Regions from separate parts of the Aliiglaciecola sp. 2_MG-2023 genome, predicted to be linked through region 1. Evidence: predicted binding sites of a transcription regulator. Region 1 holds the regulator's gene; the other holds the start of a gene.
The links. The regulator ArgR, encoded in region 1, controls arginine synthesis, uptake and breakdown. The targets are predictions, from matches to a motif close to ANTGAATANNTATTCANT.

Region 1 (15,083 bases):
TAAAGCCCAGCCTACAAAATCTGTAGCTCGGGCTTCAGTCCGAGGATATATTTATCCCAATTTATCGGAGGCAATGCGATAACGAGGATCTTCATTTACATTCATTTCCACGTAGCCTTGAGCCTTGGTTAACAGGTTAGTACACTCAGGGCTAATATGCCGAATATGTAGCTTCTTGCCTTGAATTTTGTACTTATCAGCCAAACCATCAATTGCATCTAAGCCTGATGAATCCCAAATACGTGAATCTTTAAAATCAATGACCACGTCCTGTGGGTCATTTTGCGGATCGAATAAATCTCTGAAGTGTAAAACTGAACCAAAAAACAAGGGGCCGTCAAGTTCGTAAACTTTCCAACCGTCTTCATCTGTATGGGTTTTCGCACTAATATGGGTGGCGTGTTTCCATGCGAAAACCAGCGCAGATACAATGACCCCTACTACCACTGCTATCGCTAAATCGGCTGCAACGGTAATCCCCGTGACCAAGAACAACACAAATGCATCTTCTTTGTTTACACCACGCACAATGCGAAACGAAGCCCATTCAAAGGTACCTATGACTACAATAAACATCACCCCCACCAATGCAGCCAATGGAATCATTTCAATCAGCGGTGCAGCGAATAAAATGAATCCTAACAATACCAGTGCAGCGGTAATACCAGAAAGACGACCACGTCCACCGGAGTTGATGTTAATCATGCTCTGACCAATCATGGCACAACCACCCATGCCACCAAAGAAACCATTGACGGTATTAGCAACACCTTGACCTACACATTCTTTGTTACCACGACCGCGAGTGTCAGTCATTTCATCGATTAAAGACAAGGTTAACAATGATTCAATCAAACCAACTAAACAGAGAATGACTGAAGTAGGTAAAATGATATACAAGGTTTCCATGTTCAACGGCACCATAGGTACACTGAAGCTAGGTAATTCACCGGCTAAAGTTGCTGTGGCCTTTTGATCTTCAGGTAACATGCCGCGCACAAAATCAATCACGGTGCGAGCTTCTAAATCTAAGCCATGCACTAACAGCGTTACGGTTACAATAGCCACAAGGGAAGCGGGTACAGCGGTAGTTAGCTTAGGTAAAAAATAGATAATTGCCATAGTCAATGCAACCAGACCAAGCATCCAATAAAGCATGCTGCCTTGCATCCATTCTTGAACACCAAACTCATTTACTATTTTGAACTGCCCTAATTGGGCAAGGAAAATGACGATAGCCAAACCATTTACGAAGCCTAACATTACCGGATAGGGAACAAGCCTGATGAACTTTCCTAGTCGGAATATGCCCGCTAAAATCTGTAATATTCCAGCTAAAATAACCGCGGCAAATAAGTATTGGATACCATGCTGAGCGACCAAGGCAACCATGACCACCGCCATCGCGCCCGTTGCGCCAGAAATCATTCCCGGTCTGCCACCAATTGCAGATGTTATTAGGCCCATCATAAATGCAGCGTATAACCCCACCATAGGTTCAACGCCAGCAACAAAGGCAAATGCAACCGCTTCAGGAACTAATGCCAATGCAACGGTTATTCCTGATAGCACGTCATTTTTGACGTTACTGTCACGGTTGGTTATCAGGTCAATCATTTACTACCCCAAATTTTTATTTTATTAATTAAATTATTCAATCGTTCATTTTAGCAGCTAAGCAGGTTTAGATCTTTTAACGGTTTGTTAAAAGACACAAAAAAAGGCCGGATAAATCCGACCTTTAAATACGATATTTGCAAATACTAAGCAACGATATCTAATAGTTCCACATCGAATACTAGAGTACTGAAAGGACCAATTGCGCCGCCAGCGCCTTGTTCACCGTATGCTAAATCATGTGGAACGTGCAAACGCCATTTAGATCCAACAGGCATCATTTGTAATGCTTCTGTCCATCCTTTGATCACGCCATTTACTGGAAACTCTGCAGGTTCGCCACGCTCATAAGAGCTATCAAATACATTACCGTTAATTAAAGTACCGTGGTAATGTGTACGTACTTTAGAAGTAGCAGTAGGTTTTTCGCCTTCACCAGCAGTCAATACTTCATACTGCAAGCCAGAAGGTGTCACTGTAATTTCAGAACGTTTAGCATTTTCTGCTAAGTAAGCTGCGCCTTCTTCGATTGCACCTTTATGCTGATCTGCTTTTGCAGCTTGCATACGTTGGTGAATTTCGTTAAATGCAGCTCCCAAAGTTTGATTATCAACTTGTGGGGTTTGCTTAGCAAAAGCGTCTGCTAGACCAGCTTTTACTGCTTCAATATCAAGACCTTCAAATGGGTTAGATACTAATTGTTCGCCCATTTGGTAACCAATACCATAGCTTGCTTGAAGCTCAACACTGTTATATTTTTCTGACACGTTATATCCTGTTTTGATTGGGAAAGATAAAAAGTGAATGGTATCATAGTTAACGTGTTGCCTTGTACCCCAAAAGCTAATTGGTTAGATACAAAATTAGTAAAATAATAAAAGTCATAGAATAAGCTGCAAAATAATAATAAAAGCTCATCTAAATGACCTTAAGATTAAGTATGATTTAACTTTGTACCCGAACTAAAACATATTTTATTAACTCAAAAATTCTAATTTGTATATTCAGTTTGGAGGATGTGTGAAAGAGCAACTAGCAGTTCAATTGAAGGAATCTGTACGATTTCTAGGAGCGACTCTCGGAGACACAATTCGTGCTCAGCTTGGTGAAGAGTGGCTTGAACGAATAGAATCAGTGCGTATCGGCGGACGGAAATCCCATTTAGGCGATAAAGACTCAACTCAGCAATTAAAAGATCTATTTGCTGAACTCAATAATGAAGATCTTCTGACCGTTGGCAGAGCGTTTTCACAATTCCTTAATTTAGCCAATATAGCCGAACAGGAATTCAATAGTATTTCGATAACAGATGATCCTGTTGAAAAGTTATTCGAACATTTAGATGAAGCAAAAATCGATCAAAGTGACTTTGCTGATGCATTTGAGCAACTTAAGATCGATTTGGTACTTACCGCACACCCAACAGAAGTTACCCGTCGTACATTAATTCACAAACACGGTGAGCTGGCTCGCTGTTTACGTGAAATGCACCAAAGCATGCTTTCAGACGAAGAACGTAGCGAAATAGAAACGCGCATTGCCGACTTGATTAGTCAAGCTTGGCATACCGAAGAAATACGCTCTGTTCGCCCGACTCCAGTAGATGAAGCGCGTTGGGGATTCTCAGTTATTGAGAACTCATTATGGGATGCGGTTCCTGCGTTTATCCGCTCATTGGATAAAAAGGTTAACAGCAAGTTTGGTATTTCATTACCAATAGACGCTTCACCAGTGCAATTTAGTTCTTGGATGGGTGGTGATCGTGACGGCAACCCAAATGTAACCTCTAAAATTACCCAAGAGGTGTTGTTGCTTGCCAGAAAACGTGCAGCGAAACTGTTTGCCAAAGATATTGATGCTCTGCAAGTAGAACTCTCTATGGGTGACTGCGATCAAGCGCTTAAAGATATAGTCGGTGAAGACCAACTAGAACCCTACCGTGCATTGTTACGCCCCCTTTATCATAGACTTGCAAAGACGCAAGAAGGTATCGACAATTATTTAGCTGGTCATCAAGTTGATGATACTAATTGGGTGACTTGTCAAGATGACATACTGGCACCTTTGTTAACCTGCTATCAGTCATTGCATGCTTGTGGAATGCAAGTTATCGCCGACGGCAAACTATTAGACACCATTAGACGTGTACATTGTTTTGGTGTGCACTTACTTAAATTAGATATTCGACAAGATTCAGAACGCCATGCTCAAGTATTTGGCGAGTTAACACGCTACTTTGGCATGGGTGATTACATGCATTGGAGCGAAGAAGACAAACAAGCGTTCTTGTTAAAAGAATTGGGATCTAAGCGTCCACTTATTCCGGAAAACTGGGAACCTTCGGCAGAAGTCCAAGAGGTTTTAGATACCTGCCGCATTATTGCTAAAAACAGCCAACAAGGTTTTGGGATTTATATTATTTCAATGGCAAGTCTGCCCTCAGATGTGCTTGCTGTGCAGTTACTGCTTAAAGACACAGGTGTTAAATGGCCAATGCCAGTAGCACCACTGTTCGAAACCTTGGATGATTTGAATAACGCTGCAATTGTGATGAAACAATTGCTCAGTATCGATTGGTATCGAGGTTATATTCAAGGTAAACAGTACGTAATGATTGGTTATTCTGACTCAGCAAAAGACGCCGGTGCGTTGGCCGCTGGGTGGGCCCAATACGAGTCTCAAGAAGCATTGGTTAAATTAGCCGATGAATTTGAAACCAAGTTGACCTTGTTTCATGGTCGCGGAGGTACAATCGGACGTGGAGGTCTACCTGCACATGCTGCTATCCATTCACAACCTCCAGGTTCTCTCACCGGTGGTTTTAGGGTTACTGAGCAAGGTGAAACCATACGTTATAAATTTGGTATGCCGGAACTTGCGAAAGGAAGCCTAGGCTTATACGCCAGTGCGATTCTAGAAGCGATATTGTTTCCACCACCTAAGCCAAAACAAGAGTGGCGAGAAGCGATTACCTCTATGGCCAACGAAGGTCGTGATAACTATCGTAAAATAGTACGTCATGATGAAAACTTTGTGCCCTACTTTAGAGTGGCAACTCCCGAACAAGAGCTCGGCAAGTTACCCTTAGGTAGTCGTCCAGCAAAACGCAAACCAACAGGTGGTATTGAGAGTCTCAGAGCAATCCCATGGATTTTCGCATGGGCGCAAACGCGGTTGGTTTTACCGTCTTGGTTAGGTTCAATGAAAGCAGTGACCGATTACTACCAATCAGGTCAGCAGCAGATCATTGATGATATGTTGGAAAATTGGCCATTCTTCCATTCCCGCTTATCGATGCTTGATATGGTGTTTAATAAAGCAGACACCAGAATAAGCAAAGAATATGATGATCGTCTTGTACCGGCTGAATTGCAGTATTTTGGTGAAGCATTGAGAACCGAGCTAGATGAAAGCATTGAATCTTTGCTCAAATTATTAGGCCAAGAGACTGTAATGGAAACGGATCTGCGAGGAAAAGAATCCATGAGTATTAGAGCGGGTTACTTGCAACCTTTGCACTTCTTGCAAATTGAATTGTTATCTAGAATAAGAAAATTAGATGACAGTCAACACGATGCGTTATTGGAAAGAGCAATGATGGTAACCATCGCAGGTATTGCTGTGGGCATGCGTAATACAGGTTAATTCTGGCTGAACTAGCCTGCATAAAAAAGCCCCTTGTAGTTAACTACAAGGGGCTTTTTGTTAGGTTCGGCAATAGGTTAAATGCTTAACCTTTTACGAATTTAACACCTAACTCAATATCGCCACGCAAACCGTCAAGCATTGAATCTTTTGCGTTTTGTTCAAATTCACTCAACTCACCGTAGGGTAGAATTTCTTCTACACCGTTAGGACCTAGTCTTACAGGGTGAGAGAAGAATACTGCGTCGTCTGAGTTGGTTTCAACATAAGTATATTCAACCACGTTGTCGCCTTTCATAGCAGCTACTAGAGACAAACAGAATCTTGCCGCAGCTTGACCCATTGACAAAGTAGCAGATCCGCCACCGGCTTTTGCTTCAACAACTTCAGTACCAGCGTTTTGAATGCGAGTAGTTAAACTTGCTATTTCATCATCGCTAAATGTCACACCTTCAACTTGTGAAAGTAGAGGTAAAATAGTTGTACCAGAGTGACCACCAATAACAGGAACGTGCACACTAGTAGAGCTCAAACCTTTCAATTCAGCTACAAAAGTTTCAGAACGGATAACATCAAGAGTAGTTACACCGAACAATTTGTTTTTGTTGTAAACACCCTTAGCTTTTAACGTTTCTGCAGCAATCGCAACAGTAGTGTTAACTGGGTTGGTAATAATACATGTACATGCATCAGGACAGTTATCCGCAATACCTTCAACTAGGTTCTTAACGATACCCGCATTGATATTGAACAAATCAGAACGATCCATACCTGGTTTACGAGGTACCCCTGCTGGGATCAAAACAATATCACAACCTTGTAACGCAGTTGCTAAATCATCTTTACCAAAACCTTCAACTTTTACGTCTGTAGGGATGTGGCTCAAATCAACTGCCACTCCTGGCACAACAGGTGCAACATCATATAAAGCTAACTCGGAACCAGCTGGTAACTGGGTTTTCAATAAAAGAGAAAGGGCCTGACCGATACCGCCTGCAGCACCTAATACCGCTACTTTCATAGTTGTCTCCTGTGGGACTATTAAATTGACGGCAAACCATAGAGTAAGCCGCATGAAAAAACAATTTATTGTGGTGAATGTTCACTATCTGTTTTGCAATATAACTCTTTTAGCCTAACATTCAGTTAGTTTTTAAGGCTTAACAGAATATATGGGTTAGATGCTACGAATTCAATACTTAGTAGTAACTCAAAACAGACACTTTAACTATATGATATTAATGCAAAGTATTTTGCTGCTTGTAAACAAGGCTACCTACCCTGTTTAGATTGTGTCAAACTATAGCAGTTAATAGCGAGGGTGGCATGTCTAATACAAAACAAGAAGAATTGGTCAAAGCATTTAAAGATATTTTAAAAACGGAAAGCTTTGGCTCTCAAGGTGAAATTGTTGATGCACTAACGGAACAAGGCTTTGGCAGTATTAGCCAATCCAAGGTGTCCCGAATGCTGAGTAAATTTGGTGCAGTGCGAACACGCAACGCTCGTGGCGATATGGTGTATTGTTTGCCTCCAGAGATGGGCATGCCCACAGCAAAAAGCCCATTGCGTCAATTAGTATTAGATATTGTGCACAACAATGTCATGGTAATCATTCGTACCAGTCCAGGGGCCGCGCAACTAATTGCCCGCTTACTCGATTCTCTTAGCCAAAAAGACGGCGTACTAGGCACTATTGCGGGCGATGATACGATATTTATTGCTCCTGCCGATATCAGCAATATTGAAGAAACACGTAAAAAAGTCGAAGCGCTATTTGAAAACGTGTAAATTTTAAAAATACACACAAATTATTTCTTGGCAATCTATACCAAATAGAGATTGTTTGGTTGCCGTATTTTAAATTTTGAGTTCTGTAGTAATGATAACAATCAAACACTTTCATCATCCTAAATTGACCGTAAACTCATGGCTTATTCGAGAAAATGCTGCGGTGGCTGTTTTAGGTAAAAATGGGGCCGGAAAACAATATGTTGATAAGCTTTTGTTGGGGCAATTAAAAGATGCCGAATACGCTAGCTTAACTATCCCCGAAAACCAGTTGGTAACATTGGTTTCTTTTGAAACCTTACAAGCAGTTTATGAAAATGAATTAAAGATTGACGAAACTGATCTCACCGATGAAATTGATTTTGGCACTCCGGCAAAAGACTTTTTACCCCAAGACAAACTTGACCACCCATTTATTGCCAGCTTCCACTTAGAACATCGCCTTGATACCGGTTTTCGACAGCTCAGTACTGGCGAGTCGCGCAAGCTGTTAATCTTAAAAGCGATATTATCTGGCGCTACCTATATTATTTTGGATAACCCATTTGATGATTTAGATCCATCATCAAGGGCGCAATTAAGTCAGGTGTTAAGTCAGCTAAAACACCAAGATATCACCTTGATTATATTACTCAGTAATCGTCAAGACATCCCAGACTGGATCACAACATTCGCGCTGGTAGAAAATAATAGTTTGCATGATTTGAGTGGATTATCAGTAAGTGATGCGCAAGCCACTATCGACACTATATTTGCTTTTGACGCACTGGATAAGTCGTTACTTGAGCGAATGATAACGGATAAACATAGCCACAATAAAAAACCGTTAGTACGCATCAAAAACGCGAATGTTATTTATGCCGAAAATCACGCACTCAAATCCGCCGATTTGAGTATTGATACTTTTCAACACACTATTATTACCGGACCAAATGGCTCAGGTAAATCAACGTTGTTGCAATTGGTTACCGGTGACTGTCCACAATGTTTCAGTAATGATGTCACTGTGATGGGGCATAGACGGGGAACCGGTGAAACCATTTGGGACATTAAAAAGCACTTGGGGATAGTCTCCCCCGATATTCACCGCTCCTATCGAGTAGGTTGCAATGCCTTGACAGTAGTTCTTTCAGGATTCATGGATTCTATCGGTTTGTACAAAGACGTGAGTGCTAGTCAAAAACAACAAGCATTAGCATGGTTAGATTTAATTGGCCTTAGGCCACTGGCCAATAACAGCTTTAAACAACTTAGCTTTGGTGAACAGCGATTGTTGCTGATCGCCCGAGCTTTAGTGAAATTCCCGTCACTTTTAGTGTTAGACGAACCCACACAAGGCTTAGATGAAATTAATCGGCGCTTAGTACTAGATGTGATTACAACTATTGCTAAAAAACAGTTGGCAACCATTCTCATGGTTAGCCATCGTGAAGATGAACGCTTGCCAATCTTTGCCCAGCACAAAGAATTGCAGGCTGGATAGTCGCAAGGGTTAACCTACAATATGTAGGTTATTTCAACTCAACTTCGCGCCACACTAGGCGATGATCAGATGATGCTTGTCGTTCTTCAACTAATTCACTACCTGGCTCACTTTTACTGGGCCAGAATACCCCTGAGTCGAGTATTGAAAGGCCAGCTTTAGATGGCAGCACATAGTCAACAGTTAAGCCCCACTTTGCGGTATGATATTTGGCATTAGGGTTATTCAAGTTAGACTCTTTCGCACCTGCACTTTTGGGTAATTCGTGTTGAGCAACACGGGGATGAGCAAGTAAATCAGCCATCATAGTGCGTTCTCCATCGCCTTCATTTGCAGATGCATTCAAATCCCCTAATATAACAAAACGCTCGCCACTAAAGCCGCCTCTGTTGCCCTTATCATCATAGATATAGTCAGCTTTTGAACCGGCGTCTAAATAATCATTCCAAAATTGAATTTCATCATGATTTCGCAAACCATTACGATTTTCCGGCCCATCAAATACCGGAGGAGTTGGATGACTCGCAAGTACATGTAACGTCTTACCTTCTATGTTAATCGGAATATCCCAATGGGATTTAGACGATAAGCGTAAAACTTCCATCGCCTCGGCTGAATACCAAGCACTACCATCGGTGTTCTTAATTTTCCCTAAAGTGTTGTGAGGCATGTCTTTCCACAAGAACTTTTGGAAAGTTCGAGCGCCATGCAAATCAATGGGATAGCGGCTCAATAGCAACATCCCATACTGTCCAGGATAACGACCAAAACCAAAGGCATCACTACCTGAATTTTCTATTTTACCGTCGTTATTTAAGTCAACGCCGCTAGCAACCCCTGTGTTGACCGGAGCATAGTAAAAATATGGGTAATCAATAGCCCGCTGCCCTTGCTGTGAAACCTGCAAATAATTGTTGATAAAAGCGTCAGGACCCAGCGACGGATCGCTGCTGTAATCAAACTCATTTAGCAGAATAATATCAGGTCGAATTCGTTGAATAATCTGTGCAATATTTTTTATCTGTTGGTTATCGCCTGTGGCTAAATGCTTAAACAACAAAGTCGGATCATGCTGGTCTTGCTGCGCTTCTGTCCCTCGATAATTATCCGCTTCCATACTCACATTAAAGGTCGCCACTCGAATTGTTGGTTGAGAATTAGCACAGCTAACTAATTGCATTGCGATTAGCACTCCTAAGATTATCGAAAAGAACTTCATTTTTTATCAACCCGCATATTAAATACCTCGAATCTATTAGTATATCTTACCTTCAAACACAAAAAAGCCGGTCATAAAGACCGGCTTTTACATTGGTTTAACTTACAAATTAGAATTTGTAGCTAATACCTAAACGCATTTCCCATAGAGAAGCATCACCTTGACGACTTTCAGGTGAAGTGTCACCTAAGCGCGCAGTGTTATAGTTAACTTCTTCTAAGATACCCCAATCATCATTTAGCATGTTAGTAAAGTTGTCGATAGTTAAACTTACTGATGCTGAATGATCTTCAGAGAACGCTGGAATTTCTTGTCTAACGGCAATATCTACCTTAGTCCACCAGCCACTTTCTTCGCTGTTACGCTCAACACCGATTGGCAACACACTGTCGCTATCTAGGTAAGGAGTATATCCAAATATGCTATTACCATCTGTACGGGCAAAGCTATAAGGACGACCAGACTGAGTCAATGCATACATATTGAAGCGAGTATCCAATCCTGGGATTATCTCAACAACATAACTAAAGTCTGCAGTAAGACGGTGTTCAATGTTCCAATCTGATAACGAAGAAACGTCTTCATTAGGATTAGTGAACGCTCTGTATTGGTAGTTAGAGAATGCAACCGAGCTAGTCATTGGTTGTACATCTTCAGCATGGTTATAAGAGTAACCCGCTACCAAACGTATACCGTTGTCCCACGACTTTTGAAGTGTGGTAGTTAATGAGTAAGAGGTTGATACTTCACCAGAGTTAGTTAGTTCAAGTGAACCATAACCATTGCGGTCGTAATCAATATACCCTTCATCAGTGAAACCAACTTCTTCAATACCTACGTATTTGATCATCGCTTGGTCTTGAGTAAACGACACTAACAAGTCTGCATTTAAAATGTAATCAGATTCAGTTACGTGAGTCACACCAGCAGATAATTTCCACTCACTAGGCATGTCAAAATCAGGGTCTAGGTTGTTAGACTCAAAGTTAGAAGCAACGCCGCTATCCATCAAGGCATCTAGTTCAGACGGAACACCGTAACCAGGACCTACTGGAGCACCATCTTCTACATTTGTCCAAACAACATCGTCGTCGAACAAGCTGCGTGAACCATCGTCATAACCGAAGTCACCGCCGTCAACTTCACCACCAGCTACGTTAGTACCAGAGTAGTTATTTGACATCCATACGTTAGGGTTACCACCAGAGAACAAGCCAACACCACCACGGATTTCAGTGCTGTCATTTAACGTATAGTTAAGACCGATACGAGGTTGAAGCAAGCTAACACCGTCTAGGTTGGCAGAATTACTGTAACCATTTTGCGCAAGAAAATCTGCATTCTCTTCAGGATAATCAGATGAAGTGATCCAGTCGTAGCGTAAACCAGCAACGACTTTCAAATCATCAGTTAAATAAAACTCGTCTTGGATATAAGTACTGTGAGCCGTATAACCCCAGCTAGCAGCGCGGTCGTCTAAGTTACCAGAGAAAGCACCACCATATTCAACATCACTTGCGAAACCGTTTTCGAAGTCTTCGATGCTATCAAATGAAAGTGACGTTTCAGCATGTTGAATGAAAACGTTAAATACGTCTAGCTTGTCGCTTTCGTAACCGAAGGTTAGTGTATGACCATTATCGAAGTAATAGTTACCGCGGAACATTAGACTTAATGCATCCCAGTCCAAATCATTGGCTTGGCGACTATCATCTGAACCTAGGTAAACAGTTACGTCATCTAAGTAAAGTTTAACTTCACCGAAATCGTTTCCATAAAGGGTTCCATCACCGGTAAGTGAATTTTGACGATTGTCTAAATCTGTGTAAGAAACACGTACTTCAGTGGTGAAGTTATCTGTCCAATCTGAATAAAGCACACCTGAGTAAGATGTCATTTCAGCGCCACGCTCATACAAGTGACTTGAAAGTTCAAATTCATCAGAATCACCATCAGACTCAGAGTAGTTGTTACCATCATTGTAATTGTATGTGAATGAAGCACGGTGCTGCTCGTTAATATTCCAGTCTAGTTTAATAAGAATTTTTTCATCTTCATTTGCAAGACTTGAAGGAGTAGTACCTGGGTCAAATTGATATAACTCGTTAGAAATACGGATAATTTCATCTAACTGAGTTTGTGTCAGCGCAACTTCGTTGATAGCGCCTGAATCAATAACACCACGGTCGAATAAGTTAGCGCCTTCTAATTTCTCATAAGCAGCAAAGATAAATAATTTATCTTTGATTAGAGGAGCACCGATACTGAAACCGTAACGTTTTTCAGAGTAATCACCGATATTAACGTCTTCACCTTCTAAAGAGTCGCCTCTAAAGTCATCACTTCCGTAGTCGTAGAAAGCGGTACCGTGAACTTCGTTAGTACCTGTTTTACTTACTGCACTAATGTTACACGCTGAGAAACCACCATAGATTACGTCAAAAGGTGCGATTTCAACTGCAACACCTTCAATGGCGTCGTAAGAGAAAGGCATTCTTTCAGTTGGATAACCATTAGAATTAAGACCAAACAAGTCATTCATGCGAACACCATCAACAGTCAAGCTGTTGAAGCGAGGGCTTTTACCGACACATTGAATTCCACCGCTACCGCCTTCATCTACATATATACGAGGGTCGATACGAACAATGTCAGTAATATCACGGTTTATGGCTGGTGCATTTTCTAAAGTAGAAAGGTCAAAGTTAGCGCCTGGGCCAATTTTACCAAAAGATAAACTGCTAACTTGAGAAGCCGTTACTGCAATACGCTCAACGCTTTCAGTAGAAGCTAACTCACGGTAAATTGATGCTGTTTCACCCAAGTTCAAGTAAACATCATTGATGGTTTGATCAGAGTATGTATCTGAATCAACTTCAATAGTGTAAGGACCACCAACTCGAAGGCCGTCAAGGTTGAAAGTACCGGCTGCGTTAACAGTTGTTGTTTTCACGGCACCTGTAGGTACGTGAGTAACTTTAATGACTGTTCCTTCAGCTGGATTGCCATTTGGCCCGACAATTTGCCCATTCATACCTGAAGAGGTAACTTGAGCCATTGCTGCTGTTGACATGCCAACAGACATAGCCACTGCAATCGCAATACGATTCAGTTTGGTTTTTTTAAACATTGTGTTTTCCTAAGTAGTGTGTGTTCTTTTCTGCCTATCCAGTTTTCATTCACAGTCTTGTAGCGCTGCTTCATGAAACTATGATGCTTAATTTCAAATCGGGCGTATTGTATCAGTTCAATTATTACACTTTTATGACTCTGGTGTCAGCAATAAAATATAATTGCAAAATTAACCCCAAAGCCACATGGTTATAACCTTCCATTTACTTTCTTGACCAACTGGTCAATCCGATTTAAAGTAAAAAACAATAAAATCTAGACTAAACAGTCACATACAAATCAGACCATTTAGTCTAGGGTTAATTTATACTTAATTTTTGAACAAATTAGTATAATTTTTTTTGATTCAGACTGACTTTTTTTGCGATGACTGGTATCTTTTGCCAAGTTTTTATTGATTCAGGGTCGAAATGGCTTCTCCACTTATTATCGCAATTGCTGGTGCTTCTGGTTCTGGTAAATCTTTGTTTACAGAAAATCTTCTCAATGAGTTTGCCCAACAAGGTCGACCTGTTCAAATTTTGCGCGAAGATCATTATTATCGCGCGCAAGATCATTTGCCTATGCATGAACGTGAGAAAAACAACTACGATCATCCCAAAGCATTTGAGCATGAATTGTTGGTTAAGCACTTGATGGACTTGAAAGAAGGTAAATCCATCGAGTACCCGACTTACTGTTACAAAACCCACACTCGACTGCAACAGAGAGAGGTTTTGGATTCTGCACCCGTAATCATTGTTGAAGGTATAATGTTGCTGGCAAGTCCTGCATTGGAACCGCTATATGATGTCAAAATCTTTGTTGATACGCCGTTGGACATCTGCCTTTTACGAAGAATAAAACGAGACATTGCAGAACGGGGAAGGACCTTAGAGTCGGTAGCTCACCAATACGAAAGTACTGTGAAACCTATGTATCATCAGTTTATTGCGCCAAGTAGATTTACCGCAGATGTGATTGTCACCCAAGGTGGTGAAAACTATATCGCTCTGGATGTTATTAAATCGCACATCCAGCAAGCATTACTTAATGAATAAAAATCAACTAAAAAAATAATAATAAAAAGGAAATACCATGATCGGTTTACTTGGAATTGTGGTGTTGATAGCCATAGCATATGGCTTATCGGCCCACCGCAAAAGCATTAACTGGCGAACAGTTGGCGGTGCTTTTTTTATACAAGCAATTGTAGGAGCTTTGATTCTTTATGTTCCTGCAGGCAAAGATGCACTGCTTAAAATGTCTGCCGGGGTGCAGTGGATTTTGGATATGGGTCAAGCAGGTATTGATTTTATATTTGGTCCTCTTGGTAATAAATCAATGGGATTTATTTTTGCTTTCAATGTATTGCCGGCAATTGTATTTTTCTCATCTTTGATAGCTGTTTTGTACTACATCGGTGTAATGCAGTGGGTAATTCGCCTAATTGGTGGCTTCTTACAGTTTTTCCTAAAAACTAGTCGGCCAGAGTCCATGTCTGCAGCGGCCAATATTTTTGTTGGTCAGACAGAAGCCCCTCTTGTGGTAAAACCTTTTATCCCACAAATGACCCGTTCAGAACTATTTGCAATTATGGTTGGCGGTTTGGCGTCGATTGCAGGTGCAGTGATGGTAGGTTACGCCCAATTGGGTGTGGATATTAAGTTTTTGTTAGCAGCCAGTTTTATGGCCGCACCAGGCGGTTTGCTTATGGCTAAAATTATCATGCCTGAGACAGAAACCTATAAGAACGAATTAGACGAATTGCAAAAAGAAGATGACGGTTATGCAAATGTTTTTGATGCCGCTGCAACGGGTGCCGCATCAGGTTTACATTTAGCTTTAAACGTTGGGGCAATGCTGTTGGCATTCATCGCCTTAATTGCAATTTTAAACGGCTTAATTGGTGGTATAGGCGGCTGGTTCGGGCAAGGTGAGCTAAGTTTACAAATGATTTTAGGATATCTATTCCAACCCTTAGCATGGGTATTAGGTGTGCCATGGGACGAAGCCAATTTGGCAGGCAGTTTTATTGGCCAAAAAATGGTCGTAAATGAATTTATTGCTTATTTAGACTTCATTAAATATCAAGAAGAATTATCCCTTAAATCTCAAGCTATTATCACCTTTGCATTATGTGGATTCGCCAATTTTTCTTCCATTGCTATATTAATGGGTGGAATAGGCGCTCTTGCTCCTACACGACGTAAAGAA
Region 2 (15,083 bases), on a different contig from region 1:
ACATCAATTTTTAAGGGTCATAATGGGTTTGCCGGTCATTTCTTTTGGCTGCTCCATGCCCATGAGGTGCAACATAGTGGGTGCTACGTCACTCAAGGTTCCACCCGTGCGAACATCGGCATCTCGACCAACATAAATAAAAGGCACCAACTCACTAGTGTGAGCGGTATGCGCTTGTCCAGTCTTAGCATTGACCATTTGTTCAGCGTTTCCATGGTCAGCTGTAATCAGACACTCGCCGCCAACTTTCTTCAATGCTTCCGTTACCCGTCCAATGCAGCTATCGACAGCTTCAACAGCTTTTATAGCCGCTTCATATACGCCTGTGTGGCCTACCATGTCGCCATTTGGATAATTACAAATGATTGCATCGTACTTGCCCGATTCAATTGCCTCAACCAACTTATCGGTTAGCAACTTAGAGTTCATTTCCGGCTGCAAATCGTATGTTGCTACCTTTGGAGACGGAATCAAAATACGCTCTTCACCTTCATACTCAGATTCACGACCGCCACTGAAAAAGAAAGTAACGTGAGCATATTTTTCTGTTTCGGAGATACGTAATTGCGTTTTATGATGCTGCGCCAACCAATCGCCCATCACATTAACCAATGGTTCGGGAGGATAAGCTGAAGGGGCATCGATAGAATCCGCATACTGAGTCAACATCACAAAGTTTAGATTTTTAGGGCAATATTCCCGTTCAAAACCGCTAAATTCTGGCTCAACAAAAGCACGAGTTATCTCTCTTGCACGGTCCGCTCTGAAATTCATAAAGATAAGTGAATCGCCGTCTTCAACCTTAACGGCATCACCAATAATGGTAGGTTTAACAAACTCATCTTTTTCATCACGCTCGTAAGAAGCCTCAAGTGCTTCTATTGCGGACGCATATTGGTATTCACTTTTGCCTTGAGAAATTAAATCATAAGCCGCTTGAACCCGTTCCCATCGCTCATCTCTATCCATCGCATAATAACGACCGATTAAAGTTGCAGTTTTACCTACACCCAGAGTTTTAAATAACTCGTCAGCTTTTTGCAAAGATTCCTTTGCACTTTTTGGTGCTGTGTCTCGACCATCAAGGAAGCAATGTAAAAAGACTTTTTTAGCACCTTTATGGACAGCCATTTTGACCATTGCAAATAAATGGTCTTCGTGACTGTGCACGCCACCTGGAGATAAAAGCCCCATAATGTGCACAGCTTTGTCTTTATTTACTGCATTTTCTACAGATGCAGCCAAAACCTTATTGCTTTCAAATTCGTTATCTTCAATCGCTTTACTAATACGTGTGAATTCCTGATACACCACACGCCCGGCTCCTAAGTTAACATGCCCTACCTCAGAGTTTCCCATCTGACCAGGTGGCAATCCAACATCAAGACCAGACCCGGAAATAAACGTATTGGGATATTCCTGCACCAACTTATCTAAAACTGGCGTATTGGCGTTAGCAATGGCGTTTTTATCGGTATCTTCACGATGTCCCCATCCATCCAATATAAGCAGTGCTAGCGTCTTTTTCGCGTTGGGCATAGGTTGCTCCTGTGTAATTTTTGATAAAGTTGTTAATAAGAGTGAAGTCATCTATCGACTTTTGAATCGGTTTTGAGAACATTCATATTGATAGATCCCCAACAGTTTATCCTGTGAACTACATCACTTAAAGAGTATTTATCAGTTAAGTTATAGCTGAATTGCAGATTCCACTATGCAAGGACTGGTTTCTGTATAGATTTTCTATATACTTTGCACTCTTTTTTCTACGCCAAGGGGCCGAAGTAGTAATGGATCAAATTATTGAGTTTGTTGGAAACCATCCTTTTTTGTCTGCTGGTTGGGTAGCACTAGTAGTGTTAATTATCTATAGCTATGTGGCTGGGATTTTTTCTCAAGTCAAAGAACTTAGCACCCACGAAGCAACGATTCTTATGAATCGACAAGATGCTGTAGTGTTGGATATTCGCCCGGCTGCAGAGTTCAATAAAGGCCATATTCTTGGCGCAAAACAAATTAAAACAGAACAACTAAATGGCGCTGACTTTAGCGCCCTTGAAAAATTCAAAGACAAACCCATTATTGTAGTGTGTGCCATGGGCATGACAGCTAAAAAGACAGCAACAGCTTTATTGAAAGCTGGTTTTAGTCATGCTTCCGTACTAAAAGGTGGAATGAATTCGTGGCAGAGTGCAAATTTGCCCGTTGCGAAATAAACAGATTTAAGGCTGACAATGAGCAAAGTTGAACTATATACCAAAGGTTATTGCCCGTATTGCCATCGTGCAAAGGCATTACTAGAAGAAAAAGGCGTTGCATTCGAAGAATATCGAATTGATCAAAACCCTGATCTTCGTGACACCATGATTACCCGAGCGAATGGCGGTTATACCGTTCCACAAATTTTTATTGATGACAAGCATATCGGTGGTTGCGACGACATGTATGCACTAGAGTCACAAAATAAACTAGACAACCTACTTAGCGTATAACGCAGTAAACCAAGGAAAAATTAACATGGCAGATGATATCCAAGCTAACCAAGCCGGTGAGCAAGCTCCACAACAAAACGCACAATTTGCAATTCAACGTGTTTACACAAAAGACATTTCGTTTGAAACACCAAACTCTCCTGCAATTTTCAAAAAAGAGTGGAAACCTGAAATTAAACTGGATTTAGATACTAAAACAGTTGAATTAGAAACGAATCTTTATGAAGTCGTTTTATCGGTTACAGTAACCGCAAATTTAGGCGAAGAAACGGCATTCCTTTGTGAAGTTCAGCAAGCGGGTATCTTTATGATTGGTGAAATGCCTGAAGCAAATAAAGCGCATACTTTAGGTTCATTCTGCCCAAATACCTTGTTCCCTTATGCAAGAGAAACTATCTCTAATTTGGTTAATCGAGGTACTTTCCCTCCATTAAACCTTGCACCGGTTAATTTTGATGCAATCTTTGCTGCTTACATGCAAAAGCGTGCCCAAGAACAGCAAGGTCAAGCGCAAAAACTTGATGCTTAATCATTGTAATGACAATGCTAAATAAGCAAAGCGTTACAGTACTAGGAGCAGGGTCTTATGGCACTGCTCTTGCGTTTTGTCTTGCACGAAATGAAGTGCAAACCTATCTGTGGGGTCGAGATACCGCGCAGATGAAAGAAATGCAAACCTCCCGATGCAACCAACGATACTTACCTGAAGCGATATTTCCTGACGCCTTGGAAATTATTCCAAACCTTGCTTCGGCAATTGCCAACAGCCAAGATATTCTAGTCGTTGTACCAAGCCATGCCTTTGCGCAAACTTTAACAGCAATTAAGCCATTTTTGACAGATCAGCATCGTTTGATTTGGGCGACAAAAGGGCTGGAACCAAAAACTGGTAGATTGCTTCAAGAAGTTGCAGAGGAAGTTTTGGGAAGTGATATTCCTTTGGCTGTTCTGTCAGGACCAACCTTTGCTAAAGAAATGGTGGCAGGGTTACCAACCGCTATTTCGTTGTCGTCAACGGATGAACTCTTAGCGGAAGAGTTTAGTGCAAAATTACACTGTTCAAAAAGCTTCAGGGTATACAAAAATCCCGATTTCATTGGCGTTCAATTAGGTGGTGCGGTTAAGAATGTGATCGCAATTGGTGCCGGGTTATCTGATGGTTTAGGGTTTGGTGCAAATGCGAGAACCGCATTAATCACCCGAGGACTTGCTGAGCTTACCCGTTTAGGATTAAAAATGGGAGCTAAACCTGAAACCTTCATGGGCATGGCAGGATTAGGCGACCTTGTACTCACCTGTACCGACAATCAATCTCGAAATCGACGTTTTGGATTAGCCTTAGGAACAGGAAAGTCGGTTGAAGATGCTATCGACAGTATTGGTCAAGTTGTAGAAGGCTATCGAAATGCAGAAGAAGTCAAAATTTTAGCCGACAAGTTAGCTGTTGAAATGCCGATTACTGAGCAGATTTACCAAGTGCTTTATCAAGGGAAACCAGCGAAAAGTGCCGCACTTACGTTGCTAGGCAGAGAGCCAACTGTAGAAGGTTAGTTAAGCTAACCTCTCCTTAAACAGCCCCTTCAAAACCCAATTGTCGCCAAGACTCATAAACAAAAACCGAAACCGCATTCGATAAGTTCATACTGCGACTCTTGGCCAACATTGGAATTCTTAAGCGTTGTTCCGCCGGTAAATTCTGAATGACCTCGTCAGGTAAGCCTCGTGTTTCAGGGCCAAACAGTAACGCATCACCCAATTTAAAATCAGCATCTGCGAAATTTTTAGTACCTTTAGTGGTGCAGGCAAACACTCTTTGCGGTTTTTCGGATTGAAGATAAGCAGTTAGATCTGCGTGACGTTTAACCTCAGCAAATTCATGATAATCCAATCCCGCCCTGCGCACTTTTTTATCATCCCAGTCAAACCCTAGCGGTTCAATCAGATGCAAGTCGTAACCTGTATTTGCGCACAGACGAATAATGTTTCCGGTGTTGGGAGGGATTTCCGGTTGATATAAAACAATACTAAGCATATTTAATCGAGGTTCTAGAAAACTAATTGTTTAAGTGTAACAAATATTACGCCCGCAAGAACCTGCAACTTCACTATTTTAAGCTATGCCGCGGCAAATTCGCTTAAGCTAAGAATCTCAAAATTGCCCGTAACGATTGATCACGAATATCCTCAGTTTCGAAGAATATTTCATGACTCGCATTTTCAATTCGCATAAGCTCACAATTTAGCATTTTTGCTGCGACTTGAGTTTGTTTAGCGTTATTCACGACCCGATCATCTCCAGCCTGCAATAACAGCACTGGAATAGTAATCGCGGCAGCATTTTTTTGGATAAATGACATCGTTTTATCAGCTTGTTTGAGCCAAGATGTTGTTACCCCACCTAGCTTGCATTGCGGATTAGCCTCATAGGTATCTCGAAAAATTTTGTATCTTTGTTGGCAATGGGTTAATTCATTTATTGCAAAGGCTTTAGGATTATATTTGGACTGACCAATAAAATACCATGGGCTTTTACCAAAGACATGGTTTAGCAAGGTATAACTTTCAATTAGCAAACAACTTAACCATTTTGGTAATGCCGGCCTGATACCGAACATCGGAGCCGACATAATACATTTAGCGAAGTCTCCAGGGTGTGTGAGTAAATACAAACTAGAAATTGCGGCTCCCATGGAATGGCTAAGTAAAATCGGTTTATGACCGCTATTAGGGCTAATAACTTGGTCAAAAAACGATTTAAAATCAGCAACGTAGTCTGCAAAATCAGCCACATACCCTTTTTCTGGATCATCTAACATTCGTCCTGACAACCCTTGTCCTCGATGGTCGTGAATAAACACACTAAAACCTGCGTGGTACAAATTGAATACCAGCTCTTTATATTTTAATAAGGTTTCAATACGACCAGAGGAAATGGCTATGCTTCCAATAGGATTCGGATTGATCACATAAGCATAGGCAATTCGTACCTTTTGCTTCCCCAGAAAATAACCGTTAATCACGTTTCTTTGCCAAAACGGTTCTATAAATTGCTGATTCCGCTTTTCTACCAAAGTTTCATCTTCTGGGATTTGGCTCTGTTCAATCATGTTATACGCTAACAATTAAATCACTTATCAAGATGCGTAATACTGCAATGTTGCATAGAATCAATCTACAAACACAATTCACTCGCGATCTCGCCTCAAAGGTTTCACTCATTATTGTTTAATCGGAATCGTGATGTTTACAATTAACCCACCTTCTGGCGAATTCATGGCTACGACTTCACCGCCGTGTAATTTTACCGCTTGTTTAACAATGGCTAAGCCTAAACCTACCCCACCCGTATCTCGATTTCGTGACGCAGACAACCGATAAAATGGTTTAAACATATCTTCCAAATCCGAAGAAGGTACACCTGTACCGTCATCTTTTACCGTCACTTGTAGTGTAGTAGTCAGATTAACCACTGACACTTCAACTTTAGTAGAACAATATTTAATTCCATTACTAATCAGATTTCCTACAGCACTTTTCAGTAGGTGTGGATAACAACTTAAAGTCAGTTCTGGAATGTCACCTAAAATTAATTCCTTACCACTATTTTGCGCTTCAAACTCGGCATCATTGAAAAGCTCTGTAAAACAACTTTTCAAACCAACAAGTTGTTTATCTTCAACAGCTACATCTGCCTCTAATCTAGATAGACGCAACACTTGACCAATCATTGAATCGATTTGCTGTGCTTCTTTTTCGATTCTCAATAGCTGTTTTTCAATCGACTCTGGCAGCTGTTCTTTTTGATTTTGAGCAATACCAATGGCAAGTTGCAATCTTGCCAGTGGCGACCTTAACTCATGTGATATATCAGCGACTAACCTTTTTTGACTTCCCATTAAGTCGGCAAGGCGTTTCGTCATAGAATTAAAATCTCGCCCCAAGGCGCCTATTTCGTCACCTCTTTTTGATGCAAATTTTACGTTTTGGGTTAAGTCACCATTGGCCACTTTCCTAGCACTTTTCTGCAATTGTCGAATAGGTCGAACAAGCGACCAGACAAACAAAGCGCACAGACTTCCGCTGACTAGCAATACGCTTAAGCCAAGCGCTATGGGATTTGTCTGCATCAACTGCCGTGCAAGATTTGGAGGGCGCGGTTTACCAGTGAACAGAAAATATGTCTGTCCTCTTACCGAGACTTTAGCTGGCCCAAAAAAGACCCCTGACGTAGTTCGAATAACAAAAGGTTGCGTCTCATTAATGAGTTCCAAAAACGGCTCTTTTAACGGCATCATTTCTCTTGGGAAACCATAAATAAATTCTTTGCTTTGAGCATCTATTAACATCAATGCATCTTTGCTTCTTTGCCCCGTGCGGCCTAATAAACGATTTAATTCGGCTTTGGGAAATCGCTCTGCAGTTAGCTCAATACGAGACGCTATTTGCTGTATACGATTAATGTCTACGTTATTTAGCGGTTTAATTGAGTAGTTAGAGTTGGTTTGCTTAGCTAACCAAGCGCCAACAAGACCCAACAGAATCGCTGCCAACCAAAACCATAAAAACGTTTTGCCAAAAAGACTGTTGGCAGGGTTAAGCTTTTTTAAAAACCTCATTGTTCAACCACGAACAAATAGCCAGTACCTCTAACCGTTTTAATTTTTTCTTGATCACTGTGTTGCATTAATTTACGCCTAATATTACTCACATGCATATCAATACTGCGATCAAATGCCATCAATTTTCTGCCCAATACTTTTTCGCTGATATCATTTTTACTAACAATTTGACCTGCGTTTATCATCAACAAATGCAAAATTAAAAACTCAGTAGCGGTAAACTCTAAAATATTTCCAGCACATTCAACACTCTGTGTATTGGGGTTCAATACAACATCATCAATTTGTAATCGTTGCTGAGAGCTTGTTGAAGGCAAATAATCCATGCGCCTGACGATAGCTTTGATTCGAGCCGATAACTCACGATGATTAAATGGTTTAGGCAAATAATCGTCGGCGCCAAGCTCTAACCCAAAAATTTTATCAAAATCATCGCCTTTAGCTGTTAACATCAACACTGGCGTTAAATGACTAGTGCGTAATCGCTTAAGCACTTCAAATCCATCTATTTGCGGCAACATCACGTCCAACAAAATTAAATCGTAATGTTTCGGCCCGATGGCTTTTTGTAAGCCTGTCTCACCATCATTGGCTTGATCTATTTCATACCCTTGGGGCGACAAATACTCTATCAACAAGTTGCACAGTTCTTTATCATCATCGATAACAAGTAGTGATTTATTTTGCATGTAACCTCAATTATTCTATATGTCATTGGTACATTATGTGGTGAATTGTAAGCTTCCAGCTGATTAAGTGACAGACGAAAAGAACATTATTTACACAAGCTTTACAATGGCCAGACACTTCTTTGCATTGACGTAACTATAATGTTTATCAAATCAACGACAAGGTAAATGTCGTTATTTCGTTAAACATTAATCAAAAGGTGATACACATGAAAAGCAAATTGATTTTTTCTAAAGCAATCATTGCCATAGCTGCTACCGCAGCCGTCACTGCATTTGCAATTCAAGCGCATGAGCGTCCAGAACCACCAATGCGTGCGGTATTCAAAAAGCTAGATTTAACAGATCAGCAAAAACTTGATGTACGCACTATCATGCAGCAATCTAAAGCAGATGGTGAAATTTACAAGCAAGATTTAAACAACATCAAAAATCAGCTTAAGAGCTTAATTAGATCTACTGATTGGGATCAAGATTCGGTAGTGAGTTTGTTACAACAAGAGCAAGATATTAAATCTCAACTTGCGTTAAGCTCGGCGACCAAACGCAACGCTGTCTGGAATACCCTCACCGCAGAGCAACAACAAAAGTTGAGTGCCATGAGCGAAAAAGGCAAAGAACGCAAAGGCAAGGGGCATAAAGGAGAAAAACGTTCTTCGCCGATGAAAATGTTCAAGAGACTCGACTTAACCGACGAGCAAAGTGCAAAAATTAAAGCTTTGTTTGAAAGCCAAAAAGCGGCTATGGAATCTCAGCGTGAAACGGTGAAAGGTTATCGCGATCAAGCTCAACAGCTGGTTAGAAGTGAAACTTTTGATCAATCAGCATGGTTGGCAGTGAGTGAGAAACTTCAAGCAGCTCATTTGCAAATGTCGACAGACATGTCAAAAGTGCGCCATCAAATCTGGAATATCCTTGATGAGGAACAACAGGCAAAAATGGCGAAAATGGATGAAAAAAGAGAACACCGCAAAGGTGGTGACAAACATGATAAGAAGAGACGTCATCAAGACGACGAACTCTAACTATCACATTGGTTACGTTAAAGATTATTGATAGTTATAAATTAACTATCAATAATCAGGCACAGTCCTCAAGTATTCGTCGCTGTCAAACAGCGGCGAAGTAATGATTAAATCCGCAGTGCAACGATTACAAGCTACAGGCAAATTCCACACCGAACATAATCGAAGTAAAGCTTTTACGTCAGGATCATGAGGTGCGGGGTTGAGTGGATCCCAAAAAAAGATTAAACAATCTAGTTTTCGCTCAGCGATTAATGCGCCAATTTGTTGGTCGCCACCTAAGGGTCCACTTTTAAAACGATGAACAGGTAAATCTAAACTGTCGGCGATTAGTCCGCCTGTTGTACCTGTCGCCACCAAATTATACTTTTTCAATTGTTCAATATGGGTGCGACTCCAGTCAACTAACTCCGCTTTCATGTGATCGTGAGCCACTAAAGCAATGGTCTTTTTTACTAATTCAGTCATGGATATTATTTCCTAGTATTTATCTAGCTGATTCGCTAAAGCACACGTGTTTTATCATATTCTTTAACAAAGAAACTGTGGGGTCCACATATTCTAACGATATAAACTCATCCGGCTGATGGGCTTGATTGATACTGCCCGGCCCCAAAACCAAAGTATCGCAGCCAAGCTGATTGATAAAAGGAGCCTCAGTAGCATAATTAGCATTTGTGACTTTAAAATCCGTCAACTTTTCAGCTAAGGCGATAATATTGTGCTCATTCTTACATGAGAACGCCGGAGCTGTCGGATACATAAGCTGCATGTCTACGCGGTCAGGATAAGCCTGTTTAACAGGTAACAGCGCTTCATCAATCAATGCAATTGCTTCTTCATCACTCAATCCAGGTACACAGCGAATATCAAAGTTAAGTTTGCAATGTCCACAAATTCGATTTTCGCCATCGCCGCCATGAATATGCCCTAAATTCATCGTTGCTTGGGGAACACTAAAACTTTCGTCGCGGTAATTTTTGGCAAGTTGGTCACGTAACGTGAGTAGCTGCTGTATTGCCATTTGCATAATTTCAATGGCGTTTACGCCTTTATCTGGATCGCTGGAATGGCCAGCTTTTCCAGTAATATTTAGGCTCTGCGCCATATGTCCTTTATGTTTACCGATTGGTTTCAGCTCTGTGGGTTCACCAATGATAGCCATATCAGGTTTAATTAACTGTTGTTGAGCAAAAAACCTAGCTCCGGCCATAGAGGTTTCTTCATCGGCTGTGGCTAAAATATACAGTGGTTTTTGCAGCTTTTTTAAAGGAATATCTTTTAAAGCTTCCAAAATAAAAGCAAAAAATCCTTTCATGTCGCAGGTCCCTAAACCATAAAAGGAATCATTTTTTTGCTGCAGTATAAATGGGTCGCTATTCCATCGACCTTCATCAAATGGCACTGTATCTGAGTGACCAGCTAACAGCAGACCGCCCTTGCCCGTGCCGAGTTTGGCTAATAAATTGAATTTATTCCGTGCTTCAGGCACTTTTTGAATAGAAATGCTAAAACCTAAGTCTGAAAAAAGATTCCCTAAATAGTCGATTAACTGACGATTACTCATATCTAGATCTTCGTCTACGGCACTTATTGTAGGGATGGAAATGATTTTTTCATAAACTTCTAAGAAAGTTAAATTTGGCATAAGAACCTTAAAATATAATTATTCACTTTTATTGCATATTTATAACATTGATGGCATGCTACGTCCATGCAACAAAGAACCAGTTTTAAACTGATTTTTAAACCTTAACGATCAATTACAGTGCATATTGCCTGAAAATTGATGAATAGAGAATAAATGAGAACTATGAGCACAAATAACTCCCTGCCTTGCTACGCTTGTACGTCTGTCCGACGAATCTAATTTTGGTTGCGTAGCACGCTCCTCTCCTTTGATATAGAAGAAGTTTTTAAAGGATTGGGGCGCTTTTTTTATTTTTCTAAGTTAACATTTTCAAAAATTATCGGTAAACATCATTATGTTGAAAGCATGTGTAATCGGAGCAAGTGGATATACAGGCGCAGAACTCGCCAGAATATTAACCTTGCATCCTAAATTTGAGCTAGCAGGATTGTTTGTTTCGCAAAACAGTCAAGATGCAAATAAAGCTTTAAGTCAGCTCCACCCCTCTTTAAGCGGTTTAGTCGACACTAAGGTTTTACCCATTAATGATGGTCTGTTAAGCGAGCTCGCAGATTCTTTAGATGCCATATTTTTAGCCACACCTCACGAAGCCAGCCACGACTGGATGCCTATATTAACGGCAGGAAAAGCAAAAATATTCGATTTATCAGGGGCGTTCAGAATTAAAGATGCAGACGTGTTTGCAGACTTTTATGGATTTGCACACCAGCATAAACCGTTACTTGAAAAAGCGGTCTACGGGTTAGCTGAATGGAATGCAGCGTCTATTGCTGAGGCATCGCTAGTAGCAGTGCCAGGTTGCTACCCTACAGCTTCGCTATCAGCGCTCAAGCCTTTGTTTAATTCAAATCTGTTAGACAGCCAGCATCGTCCAATTATTAATGCGGTATCTGGTGTTAGTGGTGCGGGAAGAAAAGCCGCTTTGGGAAATAGCTATTGCGAAGTGAGCCTGCAAGCATATGGTGTTCTTGGCCATCGCCACCAGCCAGAAATTAGCCAAGCCTTAGGTACCGACGTTATATTTACTCCCCATTTAGGTAATTTTAAGCGCGGAATATTGGCCACAATTACGGTGAAAACAGTTGCTGGCACCAGCAAAGAGCAAGTATCGGACGCTTACCAAAAAGCCTACAGTGATAAACCTATTATCCGTTTACTAAATCATTTTCCTAAGTTAGATGATGTAGTGAATACTGCGCACTGTGATCTGCATTGGAAGTTAGATGAAAAATCTGGATATTTAGTCATTGGCAGTGCCATCGACAACTTGTTAAAAGGTGCAGCATCTCAAGCAATTCAATGTGCTAACTTAAGTTTCGGTTTTGCATCTCCTACTGGATTAATTGCTGAGGTGAGTAAATGAAAGTAAAAGTTATCAAAGTTGGTGGTGCATTTTTAGATGACCCAAGTATTTCCGCAGACTTTTTTGCCGCGCTTTATGCCGCTCAAGAACAACAGCCAATAGTGTTAGTTCATGGTGGTGGCAGCAGTGTTGAGAAGCTTTTAAAAAATCTGTCACTTAGCAGTCATAAACTAAATGGTCTGAGAGTCACGCCGAAATCACAAATTGATTATGTCGTCGGTGCTTTAGCCGGCACAGCCAATAAAAACTTGTGTGCATTAGCGAAAAAAAGTGGACTTATCCCTGTGGGATTAAGTTTATTGGATGGTAACATTACCAATTGCCATCAAATCAGTGAAGAATTAGGCAATGTAGGTTCTGCAGAGCCTATTGATCAAACTTTACTGACGACTCTGTTGGCAGCTGGCTTTTTACCCATAGTGAGCTCCATTGGAGCAGATGACCAGGGTGAATTGCTTAATATCAACGCCGATCAAGCAGCAACAGCCATTGCCAAACTGCTTAATGCACAACTAGTTTTGTTATCAGATGTAGCAGGTGTGCTCGATCAGAATAAGTCACTTATTAATAAACTCACGTCTGACGATATTGAAACTTTGATATCAGATGGTGTTATTCGCGATGGTATGACAGTGAAAGTAGAAGCGGCATTAGATGCGGCGAATCAAATAGGACAGTCTGTGACTATAGCAAGTTGGAAAAACCTTGATATTTTAACCCAAGATACTCCAACTGAAGAAAACGCTTCTGCAGGAACAACCATTTTCCCATCGTCTAAGGAAAACAAATGAAACAGGACCTATTAACGTTTAAAGATTGGAGTTCGCAGGATTTAAATAATTTGTTGGCGCTAGCGGCAAAAATTAAAGCTGCGCCTGAAGAACACAATCAAGTTTTGGCTGGAAAATCAATTGCGGCTTTGTTCGAGAAACCCTCTTTGCGTACCCGTGTTAGTTTTGATATTGGTATCAATAAACTCGGTGGACACATGGTTTACCTTGACTCCCAGGCTGGTAAACTAGCTGGCCGAGAAGACGCCAAAGACACAGCAGCAAATTTAGCTTGTTGGGCAGATGCGATTGTTGCCAGAGTGTTTAGTCATGATACCTTAGTGCAGTTTAGTCAAGCTTCTAAAGTACCGGTAATCAACGCGTTATGCGACCTCTATCACCCGTGCCAAGCAATAGCTGATTTTCTCACCTTACAAGAAACCTATGGTTCATTAGAAAACTTAACCTTAGCTTATGTAGGTGATGGCAATAACGTTACCCATTCACTATTGCTGGTTGGCGCTATACTAGGGGTGAATATCGTTAGTGTTACCCCTGCAGGTTACGAAGTTGATCAAGGGATATTTGAATTAAGCCAAAAAATTGCAGAAAAATCTGGTGCAAAAATCATCCAAAGTAATAACGTCGAAGACGCTAAAGGTGCCAATGTACTTTATGCTGATACGTGGTTATCAATGGGAGATGAAACACCGTTATCAGATATTAAACGCATTTTTGACCCATACAAAGTCGACGAAGCTATGATGGCATTAACCGGTGCACAATACGTTATGCATTGCCAACCCGCTCATCGTGATTTAGAAATTAGCGGTACTTTAATTGATAGCGATAAATCATTATTAATGCAACAAGCTGAAAATAGAATGCATGGCCAAAATGCCATTCTAGTAACGTTGTTAGCTTAAAATTGAGTGACTCGAAGTTCATTTTAAAAAATCAATCTGTTGAAGCTGATTTGTTCAAACTACAAATCAACACAAGTTTATTTAGGAAATAGTTATGTCAAAACCCGACGTTAAAAAAGTTGTTTTAGCCTATTCAGGCGGCTTAGATACCTCTGCCATTATTCCATGGTTGAAAGAAAATTATGATTGTGAAGTAGTCGCCTTTGCGGCAGATGTTGGCCAAGGCGATGAAGAATTAGAAGGTCTTCGTGAAAAAGCCATTAAAACCGGTGCCAGCGAATGTTATATCGTTGATTTGAAAGAAGAGTTTGTTGCTGACTATATTTATCCAACAATCAAAACTGGCGCGGTATACGAAGGTGAATATTTACTAGGTACTTCAATGGCTCGTCCAGTAATTGCGAAAGCACAAGTAGAAATTGCCCGTAAAGTAGGCGCAGACGCGCTATGCCACGGTTGTACTGGTAAAGGTAACGACCAAGTACGTTTCGAAAGTACTTTTGCAGCTCTAGCACCTGACTTACAAGTTATTGCACCTTGGCGTGAGTGGGATATGGTTTCACGTGAAGACTTATTAGATTACCTAGCAAAACGTGATATTAAAACCAGTGCTTCTGCCACTAAAATATACAGCCGTGATGCAAACGCTTGGCACATCTCTCATGAAGGTGGTGAATTAGAGGATCCTTGGTGTGAACCAACCAAAGGCATTTGGACCATGACAGTCGATCCAGAAGATGCGCCAGACAAGCCTGAAAGCGTTTCCCTAAGTTTTGATAAAGGACAACTTACTACAGTTAACGGTGTTGCTCTTTCGCCATATAACGCGCTAGTTGAACTGAACAAAATTGCAGCCAAACATGGTGTTGGCCGAATCGATATCGTTGAAAACCGCTTAGTCGGCATGAAGTCTCGTGGATGTTATGAAACTCCTGGCGGCACAGTCATTATGGCTGCGTATAAAGCGCTAGAGTGCATGGTTTTAGATAAAGCAGCATTAAAACACCGTGAATATTTAGGTTTAGAGTTTTCACACGTGATGTATGACGGACGTTGGTTTACTGCTCTTTCCGACTCATTGTTAGCAGGTGCCGAAGTATTTGCGCAACAAGTTACTGGTGACATCGTCATTAAGCTATATAAAGGTCGCGCTACTGTTACTCAACGTCGTTCACCAAATAGCTTGTATTCAGAAGATTTTGCCACCTTCGGACAAGACGATGTGTATGACCAAAAACATGCTGAAGGATTTATTCGTTTGTTCAGCTTATCAAGTCGTATTGCAACCTTAAATAAAAAAGCGCGCGACGCGAATAAAGGAAACTAGTCATGGGTTTATGGGGAGGCCGCTTTCAAGAGGGCAGCAGTAATATGTTCAAACAGGTCAACGACTCGTTGCCCTTTGATCGGATTTTGGCCAGCCAAGATATTCGCGGTTCAATTGTGTGGTCACGTGCCATTGCTAAAGCAGGTGTATTGACCACTCAAGAACAGCAACAAATAGAAGCTGCTTTAAATGAATTGCTAAGCAAAGCCGAAGCAGATGAA

Region 2: argE (acetylornithine deacetylase) is a predicted target of ArgR. The motif match lies at 10,483-10,500, and genes of this name have one in related genera.

The regions. Positions count from the first base shown of each region.
Region 1 covers NZ_JAUORY010000015.1:21,604-36,686, reverse strand. Annotated here, with positions in the region: gene Q4567_RS14810 (SulP family inorganic anion transporter) at 52-1,617, opposite strand; gene Q4567_RS14805 (FKBP-type peptidyl-prolyl cis-trans isomerase) at 1,764-2,384, opposite strand; gene ppc (phosphoenolpyruvate carboxylase) at 2,638-5,262, shown strand; gene mdh (malate dehydrogenase) at 5,348-6,283, opposite strand; gene argR (transcriptional regulator ArgR) at 6,589-7,053, shown strand; gene Q4567_RS14785 (ATP-binding cassette domain-containing protein) at 7,145-8,536, shown strand; gene Q4567_RS14780 (endonuclease/exonuclease/phosphatase family protein) at 8,565-9,716, opposite strand; gene Q4567_RS14775 (TonB-dependent receptor) at 9,865-12,885, opposite strand; gene udk (uridine kinase) at 13,298-13,927, shown strand; gene Q4567_RS14765 (NupC/NupG family nucleoside CNT transporter) at 13,965-15,083, shown strand, end outside.
Region 2 covers NZ_JAUORY010000002.1:190,097-205,179, reverse strand. Annotated here, with positions in the region: gene gpmI (2,3-bisphosphoglycerate-independent phosphoglycerate mutase) at 4-1,539, opposite strand; gene Q4567_RS02900 (rhodanese-like domain-containing protein) at 1,791-2,216, shown strand; gene grxC (glutaredoxin 3) at 2,235-2,492, shown strand; gene secB (protein-export chaperone SecB) at 2,518-3,021, shown strand; gene gpsA (NAD(P)H-dependent glycerol-3-phosphate dehydrogenase) at 3,030-4,043, shown strand; gene trmL (tRNA (uridine(34)/cytosine(34)/5-carboxymethylaminomethyluridine(34)-2'-O)-methyltransferase TrmL) at 4,060-4,524, opposite strand; gene Q4567_RS02875 (alpha/beta fold hydrolase) at 4,628-5,599, opposite strand; gene Q4567_RS02870 (ATP-binding protein) at 5,711-7,108, opposite strand; gene Q4567_RS02865 (response regulator transcription factor) at 7,105-7,800, opposite strand; gene Q4567_RS02860 (Spy/CpxP family protein refolding chaperone) at 8,010-8,825, shown strand; gene Q4567_RS02855 (methylglyoxal synthase) at 8,874-9,293, opposite strand; gene argE (acetylornithine deacetylase) at 9,313-10,473, opposite strand; gene argC (N-acetyl-gamma-glutamyl-phosphate reductase) at 10,811-11,839, shown strand; gene argB (acetylglutamate kinase) at 11,836-12,630, shown strand; gene Q4567_RS02835 (ornithine carbamoyltransferase) at 12,627-13,535, shown strand; gene Q4567_RS02830 (argininosuccinate synthase) at 13,630-14,862, shown strand; gene argH (argininosuccinate lyase) at 14,865-15,083, shown strand, end outside.